DNA from 2 places in the Methylobacterium sp. WCS2018Hpa-22 genome. Region 2 is predicted to be linked to the other one. Evidence: predicted binding sites of a transcription regulator. Region 2 holds the regulator's gene; the other holds the start of a gene.
What was found. The regulator PhoB, encoded in region 2, activates phosphate uptake and scavenging genes when phosphate is short. The targets are predictions, from matches to a motif close to TGTCATNNANCTGTCAT.
Positions count from the first base shown of each region.

Region 1: the regulator PhoB is predicted to act here: its motif matches at 1,971-1,987, upstream of ppk2 (polyphosphate kinase 2).

Region 1 is NZ_JAVTJA010000012.1:169,565-174,406, reverse strand. Features, by position in the region: gene RQI43_RS17125 (enoyl-CoA hydratase/isomerase family protein) at 85-879, opposite strand; gene ppk2 (polyphosphate kinase 2) at 1,002-1,928, opposite strand; gene RQI43_RS17115 (complex I NDUFA9 subunit family protein) at 2,627-3,784, opposite strand; gene sfnG (dimethylsulfone monooxygenase SfnG) at 4,307-4,842, shown strand, end outside.
Region 2 is NZ_JAVTJA010000022.1:68,205-73,046, reverse strand. Features, by position in the region: gene RQI43_RS22415 (MFS transporter) at 104-1,321, opposite strand; gene RQI43_RS22410 (helix-turn-helix domain-containing protein) at 1,427-1,879, shown strand; gene phoB (phosphate regulon transcriptional regulator PhoB) at 2,351-3,052, opposite strand; gene phoU (phosphate signaling complex protein PhoU) at 3,141-3,866, opposite strand; gene pstB (phosphate ABC transporter ATP-binding protein PstB) at 3,953-4,771, opposite strand; gene pstA (phosphate ABC transporter permease PstA) at 4,818-4,842, opposite strand, start outside.

The DNA of each region.
Region 1 (4,842 bases), on a different contig from region 2:
GAGCGATGTGGCCGCAGGAATTCCCTATCCCGGTGTGTCGCGCTTCCCACATCCGCTTCAGAGCAGTGCTCTGTGAGGAGCGCCTTACTTGCCGGTCCAGTTCGGCGGGCGCTTGGCCAGGAACGCCTCCATGCCCTCGCGGAAATCGGCGCTCGTGTAGCACATGAGGATGAGATCGTCGTCGGGCCGTTCCGATGCCTCCTCCTCGGCGGCGAGGCGGCGCAGACCTTCCTTCGTGGCGCGTAGGGTCAGCGGTGCATGGCCGGCAAGCTGCGTCGCGAGTTCCGTCGCCCTGGCGGCAAGAGCGGCGGCATCTTCCACGACTTCGCCGACGAGACCGGTCGAGAGCGCTTCCTCCGCGCCGAACAACCGAGCGGTGAAGATCATGTCCTTCACCCGTGCGGGACCGATGAGGCCGGACAGGCGCTGAAGGTTCGACATCGACAGGCAATTGCCGAGCGTCCGCGCAATGGGAAAGCCGAACCGGGCATCGCGTGTGGCGATGCGTAGGTCGCAGGAAGCCGCGATGGCGGCACCGCCGCCGGTACAAGCGCCGGCGACAGCGGCGATGACCGGCACGCGCAGACGCTCGAGCGTGCCGAGGACCTTGTCCATGAAGCGCTCGTATCCAAGGGCGTCCTCCGGGCTGGAGAAGTCCCGGAACTGGGCGATATCGGTGCCGGCGGCGAAGGCCTTCTCACCGGCGCCGGTAATGACGAGAACCTTGATCCGTTCGTCCGCCTCGATCCGTCCGCACAGGTCGATTAGGCCCTGATACATCGCGAAGGTCAGGGCGTTTCGTGCCTGTGGCCGGTTGAGGACGATGCGGGCGATGCCGGCATCGTCGGTTTCGAACAGGATCTCGTCGGTGGCGCTCATGCGGGGTTCCCATGCCGGACCGGCCGTTCATCGGCCTCTTCGACACAGGTCTTGCCCATCCGTGCCGCTTTCGGCAACCGCAGGGAGACCGGACAGGCGGCCTTCGATGCCCTCGGCTCCGATCAGAACAGCGCCGGGACGAACATATCCTGCGGAACTGGCTGGCGGGCGTAATCCTCGTGGCGCATGCGCTCGGGCAGATGCACCGGCGGGTGCTCCACGTCGCCATAGGGGATCTGCGTGAGGAGATGGCTGATGCAGTTGAGGCGGGCCTTCTTCTTGTCTACGGCCTCGACCACCCACCACGGCGCCTCGGGAATGTGCGTGCGGGCGAGCATCACTTCCTTCGCCTTGGTATAATCCTCCCAACGGCGACGGGATTCGACGTCCATCGGTGAGAGCTTCCACTGCTTCAGTGGATCGTGGATGCGCATGTTGAAGCGCAGTTCCTGCTCCTGATCGGTGATCGAGAACCAGTATTTCAGCACGATGATGCCGGACCGCACCAGCATGCGCTCGAATTCCGGCGCGGACTGGAAGAACTCTTCGTACTGGTCCGGCGTGCAGAACCCCATCACGCGCTCGACGCCGGCGCGATTGTACCAGGAGCGGTCGAACAGCACGATCTCGCCGCCCGCCGGCAGATGCGCGACGTAGCGCTGGAAATACCATTGCGTGCGCTCGCGCTCGCTGGGAGCCGGAAGCGCGGCAACGCGACAGACGCGCGGATTGAGACGCTGGGTGATGCGCTTGATGGCGCCGCCCTTACCAGCCGAATCCCGCCCTTCGAAGATCACGACCACGCGGAGCTTCTGGGCCTGGACCCAATCCTGCAGACGAACCAGCTCGTGTTGGAGCCGAAACAGCTCACGGAAATAGACTCGCCGGTCCATGCTGGGCGGACGCGGGCTTGCATCGATTTCGCTAACCAGTCGCTCAAGGCGCTCGTCTTCTAGTTCCATCTCCAATTCTTCATCGAAGTCGTCGGCCATCTCTCGACGAATAGCCTCGATATCGAAAGGACGAGTCCCGGCGCGCGTGCCGTCCATAACATTGCCTTCCTGATGAATGGGAATGATCCAGGCCCTTGGATCACAACTGCATGACAGTAAGGAGACCTCCTCGGCGACGGCAACGAGCTCCCTAAAGCCTGTATTGGCCTGCCTTCTCATGCGGGATTGTCGAGGGCATTTTTGGCCGGGAGGACGGCGACGCAAGCGAGCCGTCTGGTTGCGACATCCAGGGCGTTCGGCACGTTGGCGGTGCGGGCCGCCTCAATAGCTAAACACACCGAAAATTCATGCAACGTCGCGGCGCTGTTCCAGCACGGCATCCTTCGACAAGCTCAGAATGAGGGCCGCTCTGACCCGGCGGCTTCTCGATGGCGGGGTGGCGCATGCCCTGGATCAGGCACCAATCCTGGCGGCGCTCGACCGTGAGGCACCGTCGAATTTGGCTGAGTGCAGGCTGGACCATCTCTTTTTGCCGTCATCAAGGGCAACCAGCGCAACGCGATCCTGCACGTTCGCTGAAGCCAGGACATGCCCTTCGGCATCGATCAACGCCACGCGTTTGTGCCCGGCCAGCTTCTGGGTGCCGTCGTAGCCGCGCAGCCCTGCACGCCAATGCAGGTGACGCTTTTCTCCGGGCTAAGACGAAACTTCGCGGCTACACTCAACCTGTCTGTTTCAAACATTCGCCCGGTTTCGGATTTCATCCGTTCTGCGCCGCCACTCCAGACGGCGTACTATCCCCGCGTGCCCCAGCGTACGCCCATCCGGCTCGGGGCCGCCGCATCGGGGCCGATCGGGGGACCGCTCGGTCGGGCGACCGGCGGGGAGGACGGCTCTGCGGCCTCCTCCTCTGAGGCGGTGAAGGCCTCCTTCGAGAACTGGCCCGCCTTGCGGAAGGTCCAGAGGTAGCCGGGCACGATGGCGGCCATCGCGGTGGGCAGGATGCCGAGCCCGTCCAGCGTGCGGCCTTCCGCCTTGGCGGCTTCCGAGACCACGTTGTCGGTCTGGAGCAGCGTGACCTGGTCGCGGGTGAGCTTGAGGCTGTCCGGCAGCAGGCCGAGGCTCAGCGTGTCCACGGTCTCGATCACGCGGGCCTGCAGCATGGCGATGGGCTTGGGCAGGTCGACGACGAGGCGGCGGCGGCGGGTGGTCTTCAGCATGTAGCGGACGAGGCCGTCGAGGGTCTCGACCTCCGGGCCGCCGAGCTCGTAGACGCGGCCGGCCTCGGCCTGCCCGTCCACCGCGCGGGCCACGGCCTCGGCCACATCGCCGACGAAGACCGGCTGGAAGCGCGTCTCGGCTCCGGCGAGGGGCAGGACCGGGAGCACGCGGGCGAGCGACGCGAAACGGTTGAAGAAGCTGTCTCCGGGGCCGAAGACCAGGGAGGGACGCAGGACCACAGCCCGGGGCTGGGCCGCCAGCACCTTCGCCTCGCCCAGCGCCTTCGAGCGCGCGTAGAGAGAGTCGGAATGCGGGTCCGCCCCGATGGCCGAGACGTGGACCAGGGGCGCGCCGATTGCGGCGGCGGCACGGGCGATCTCGCCCGCCCCTTCGGCCTGAAGCGTGAGGAATCCCTGCCTGCCGGTCTCCTGGAGGATGCCGACGAGGTTCACCACCGCGTCGGCTCCCTCCACCGCCCTGGCGATGGAATCCGGGTAGCGCAGGTTCGCCTGCACGGCGACGATCTGCCCGACCTTGCCGAGAGGCTGCAGGAACAGGGCGAGGTCCGGCCGCCGGACCGCGACCCGGATACGGTAGCCGCGCTTGGCCAGCGCCCGCACCACATGGCGTCCGAGGAAGCCCGAACCGCCGAAGACGGTGACCAGCTGCGATGACGGACGCGGCAATGACGGTCCGGCGAAAGGAGAGGTCGAAGCGTCGAAGCCGGTCATCGCCTGGTTCCCACCTGTCATCCGAGATGCCCTGCCACGCCCTGTCCGGGCCGGGGGCGAGTCTCTGTCCGTCACCACTGAATGCGGGATTACCATCGCTCGCGCATCGATAGCTAGGGCCGTTGACCGCAGCGCGGGAGGCCCAGGCGGCGATGAAACATTCGGCGAGGGAAAACCCCCGATACCCCGCCGTTCACGGAGGAGCCGGCGGTCGGCACCCTGTGGCGAAGGTTGGCTCCGCGACGCGTCCGATGCACCCCGGGTGATCGTCTCACCGAGGCGGGGCCGACGGGGAGGAAATAGAATGTTCTCGCTGAACGGCTGCGTATCGAAAGATTGTCCTTGTCTGCGGCAAGAAAATGTATTTCCATTCCTTTGACTATAGGGCCGGTTTGTAAGAGATTTCATCTATCAAAGATGAAGCACAAGCAGTGAATGATAATGCGCTTGCTGCAATAACGTATTCAACTGAGGCTTTTGCTTCAGATGAATGCCTGGTTTCTCACATTCGCGGATAGAACTATGACCCGCCCGAGCCATCGCCCTCCGGAGCCGATCCGTTTTGCCTATTGGGTGCCGAACGTGTCCGGTGGCCTTGTCATCAGCAAGATCGAACAACGCACGAGTTGGGAAGCGGATTACAATCGCCGCCTCGCACAGATCGCCGAGGAGGCGGGGTTCGACTACGCCCTGACGCAAATTCGCTTCACCGCCGGTTACGGTGCCGAGTACCAGCATGAATCGGTGGCGTTCAGCCACGCCCTGCTGGCGGTGACCACGAAGCTCAAGGTCATCGCCGCGCTCCTGCCCGGCCCCTGGAACCCGACCATCGCCGCCAAGCAGATCGCGACGATCAGCCAGCTCACCAACGGGCGCATCGCCATCAACGTCGTGTCGGGCTGGTTCTCCGGTGAGTTCCGCGCCATCGGCGAGCCCTGGCTCGACCATGACGAGCGTTATCGCCGCTCGGAGGAGTTTATCCGCTCCTTGCGCGGGATCTGGACGCAGGACGACTTCACCTTCCGCGGCGATTTCTACCGCTACACCAACTACACCCT
Region 2 (4,842 bases):
TTCCAGGCCGCAAATGCGTTCTCACACAGCCTCGGTGGTGAGCGGACCGGCCGTTCTCCGCGAAGATCGAGGATGGAGCTGCCGTTTCGGTTGGATCACCGAGTTACGTTCGACATGTCCGCACCGCGCGCAAGGTGAACAGCCACACGAGCAGGGCCGCAGCGCTGAACGTCGCTCCGAGCGCCGAGACACCGGGCCAGCCAGCCCAGGCACAGATGGACGTCGCAGCAGCGGCGCCGAGGGCGCTGCCCACTGCATAGAACACCATGTAGCCGCCGATGAGCCGGCTGCTGGCTTCGGGACGCAGGGAGACGATGAGGCTCTGGTTCGTGACATGAACGGCCTGCACGGCGAGATCGAGCAGGACGACGCCAAAGATCAGGGCCGGAATCGATACCGACAGCAGCGCAATCGGCGCCCACGATACGAGCAGGAGCATGAGAGCTAAGCCTGTCGTCCATTGACCATGGCCCCGGTCCGCGAGCCGCCCGGCCCCCGTCGCGGCCATCGCTCCCGCCAGGCCTACGAGGCCGAACAGGCCAATCCAGGTATGGGAATAGGAGAAGGGCGGCGCACTGAGCGGCAGCACCAGCGCGGTCCAGAATGTGCTGAACGACGCAAAGATCAGAAGCGCGAGAACACCGCGAACCAGCAAGACCGGCTCGCTGAGGAACAGGATGGGGACGGAGCGAAGTGCAGCGACGTAGCTGCCGGTTCCGGCCGGGATCCGATGCCGTGGCAGGACGCGCACGAGCAGGCCGACGAGGGCGAGCGACAGGATCGCGGAGACCAGATAGACCGCTCGCCAGCCACCGATATCGGCCAGTATCCCGGCCGCGAAGCGCGCCGCCAGGATGCCGATCACGATGCCGCTCGTGACTGTACCGACCACCCGACCTCGTTCGGTCGGTGTCGCGAGCGTCGCGGCGAATGCGACCAGAACCTGAACCACGACGGCGAGCAACCCAACCGCCGCCATGCCGGCGAACAGGATCGCTCCGGACTTGGCCGTGGCCACCGCCACCAGCGCGAGCACCGACAGAAGCCCCTGGCCGAGGATGAGGCGACGGCGGTCGATGAGATCGCCGAGCGGCACGATGAAGATCAAGCCCAGCCCGTAGCCGACCTGGGTCAGGGTCACCACGAGCCCGATCGCGGCAGGCGAGATGCCGAACTCCTGCGCCATCGCATCGAGCAGGGGCTGGGCGTAGTAGATGTTGGCGACGCCCAAGCCGGCGGCGACGGCGAAAATCAGGATCGTCGTCCTGGGCAAGGCCCCCTCCGGCTCGGTAGAGGTTCGCTCATCTCTTCCGTGCGTCATGGCGGTCCTGTCGATGACATCCGATCTGGTTTTATCTTGAGACCACTTGTGACCGGCCCATTCCAGTTCTAAATTGAGACCAGCTTGGAACGGGAGCGTACCTTCGTGGCAAAGCGCGTCAGCCTCTGGAACGCCGGGTGCCCGGTTGCGCGCGCGCTCGATGTCATTGGCGACTGGTGGTCGCTCCTCATCATCCGCGATGCTTTCGACGGTGTGCGGCGCTTCAGTGAGTTCCAGACTGGTCTCGGCATCGCCAAGGGTATGTTGGCGACCCGCCTTCGCGACCTGACCGAACGGGGAATTCTGGAGACGGCGCCCGCCTCGGACGGGACCGCCTACCGGGAATACGTCCTGACGGAGAAGGGGCGCGGCCTTTTCCTCGTCATCGTCGCGCTTCGACAATGGGGGGAGGCTCATCTCTATGGGCCGACCGATCGCCGGTCTCGCTTGGTCGATCGTGAAGTCGGGGCTCCGGTCGCTCAACTCACCTTGCGATCCGCCGATGACCGTCGTCTCGGTTGGTATGACACGCGGGTGCTGAAGCCCGACGTCACCTGACAAGGTGACGTAGCGACATCGAAAGCGGATAAACCGCATGTTGGAGCGGTCGTTTCAGCCCATGATCAATGTCCGCTCTCAGCGGATGGCGGCGGCCGCAGGGCCCGTCGACGTCGGGTCGAAAGCGGACCCGGCAGCGGGCACCAAACGTCGGAGTTCCGCCAGCAGGTCTGACGGATTCAGACATCTGCCCGACGGCTGTTCCCTCTATCCAGGAAGATTCGACAGGCGCGACCGCCACCCGTCCCCTGGAAAAGGAGGGGAACTCATGCTGCCCGCCAGATGGGTGAATGCCTGAGCCCCCCGGGGCGAGCACATGCCGGAACGGACAGACGTCCGAGATCGAACGCGCTATCTCGTGGCGGCCGGAATGGCATCGGTTCGCGAGGATCGCCCGGAGGCAAGGCGACCCGCCATCGTCACGTTGGGGACGCTCTTTCCGGACGGAGCGGCGCGAAGCCGGCCGTGGCCTCACTCGTCCGTGGAGAACATCTCGTCGAAGGAATAGCCGGAGCCGCGCACGGTGCGGATCGGGTCGCTCTGGCGCGGGCGGTTGATCGCCTTGCGCAGGCGGCCCACATGGACGTCCACCGTGCGCTCGTCGATATAGACGTCGTGGCCCCAGACCCCGTCGAGCAGCTGCTCGCGCGAGAACACGCGGCCGGGGCTCTGCATCAGGAATTCGAGGAGCTTGAACTCGGTGGGCCCGAGATGGATCTCGCGGCCCTGCCGGCGGATGCGGTGGCTGACCCGGTCGAGTTCGATATTGCCGGCCACCAGCAGGTCCGACACATGGGTCGGCTTGGCCCGGCGCAGGAGCGCACGCACCCGCGCGAGGAGCTCCGGCACCGAGAACGGCTTGACGATGTAATCGTCGGCGCCGGTGCCGAGGCCACGGATGCGGTCGCCCTCCTCGCCCCGCGCCGTCAGCATGATCACCGGCAGCCGCTCGGTCTCCCGCCGTGCGCGGATGCGGCGGCACAGCTCGATGCCGGACAGGCCGGGCATCATCCAATCGAGCAGGACGAGATCGGGAACCTGCTCCTGAAGACGCAGATCGGCCTCGTCGCCCCGCGCGGCGGAATCGACGACGAAGCCCTCCGCTTCCAGGTTGTAGCGGAGGAGGAGAGTGAGGGCCTCCTCGTCCTCGACGATCAGGATGCGCGTGTTCATGCGGATGTTTTCAGGGTGATGGCGACCGTCCCGGATGGACGCGACGGCCGCGCCGAGCGTGTGCTGGAGCGGCCGGCAGGGGCAGCGATCAGGCGCTGGCGGGCATCGACACGGTGGCGTAGTTCGACGCGTCGTTCTTCGGGCGGTCCCGCTCGGCGAGCTCGTTCGTGCCGGTGACGAGATAATGGATCGTCTCGGCGATGTTGGTGGTGTGATCGCCGATCCGCTCGATGTTCTTGGCGCAGAACAGGAGATGCGTGCAGAACGAGATGTTGCGCGGATCTTCCATCATGTAGGTCAGGAGCTCGCGGAAGAGCGAGTTGTAGAGGGCGTCGATGGAATCGTCGCGCTCCCACACGTCGAGGGCGGCCTTCACGTCCTGGCTGCCATAGGCGTCGAGGACGTCCTTCAGCTGCTCCTGCACCAGATCGCCCATATGCTGGACGCCGATGACGATCTTCTGCGGCTGGATCTGATCGGCGATGGCGACCACGCGCTTGGCGACGTTCTTCGACAGGTCGCCGATCCGCTCGAGATCGTTCGAGACGCGGATCGCCGATACCGTCTCGCGCAGGTCGATGGACAGCGGCTGGCGCTTGGCGATGAGCAGGATCGCCCGCTCCTCGACCTCGTGCTGGATCGCGTCCAGACGCTTGTCGGCGGCGATGACAGCCTGGGCCAGGGGTACGTCCCGGCGCACCAGGGCATTGCCGGAATCGGTCATCATCTTCTCGGCGATCCCGCCCATCTCGGAAATCGAGCGGCGCAGGTTTTCCAGTTCCGTGTCGTAGGAACTGACGATGTGGTTGGGCATGCTCGCACTCCTCGACCGAGGCCGCCCCTGGCAGCCCGCATCGCATAGGATCGGGACCGGTGCCGCGGAACGCGGCCCCGGCGGGCTCAGCCGAAGCGGCCGGTGATGTAGTCCTGGGTCTGGCGCTTCTCGGGGTTCATGAAGATCCGTGTCGTCGGGCCGAATTCGACCAGCTCGCCAAGATACATGAACGCCGTGAACTGCGAGATGCGCGCGGCCTGCTGCATGTTGTGGGTCACGATGACGATCGTGAATTCCGAGCGCAGCTGCTCGATCAGCTCCTCGATGCGGCCCGTGGAGATCGGGTCGAGGGCCGAGGTCGGCTCGTCGAACAGGATCACCTCGGGACGCTGGGCGACGGTGCGGGCGATGCAGAGACGCTGCTGCTGACCGCCGGAGAGACCCATGCCGGATTGCTTGAGCTTGTCCTTCACCTCGTCCCAGAGGGCGGCCTTGCGCAAGGATTCCTCGACGCGCACGTCGAGATCGGCCTTGGGCAGCTTCTCGTAGAGACGCAGGCCGAAGGCGACGTTGTCGTAGATCGACATCGGGAAGGGCGTCGGCTTCTGGAACACCATGCCGATGCGCGAGCGCAGCTCGTTCAGATCGACCTTCGAATCGAGCACGTTCTGCCCGTCGAGGAGGATCTCACCCTCGGCGCGCTGCTCCGGATAGAGGCTGTAGATGCGGTTGAAGGTCCGCAGCAGGGTCGACTTCCCGCAGCCCGACGGGCCGATCAGGGCGGTGACCTGGCGGTCGTGGAAGTTGAGGTTTACCGACTTCAGGCCGTGGAACGAGCCGTAATAGAAGTTCAGGTCCTTCACAGCGATGCGGATGGGGGCCTGATCGTCGGCCTGGTGGCGACCGGTCAGCTGGGCCTGCGTGATCGCGGGAGCGGCGTTCATCGGATGCGTGTCCTTGTCGAAAACGGGGTGGGACGGGGGCGCGGGATCAGCGCGCCCGCTCGCTCTTGATG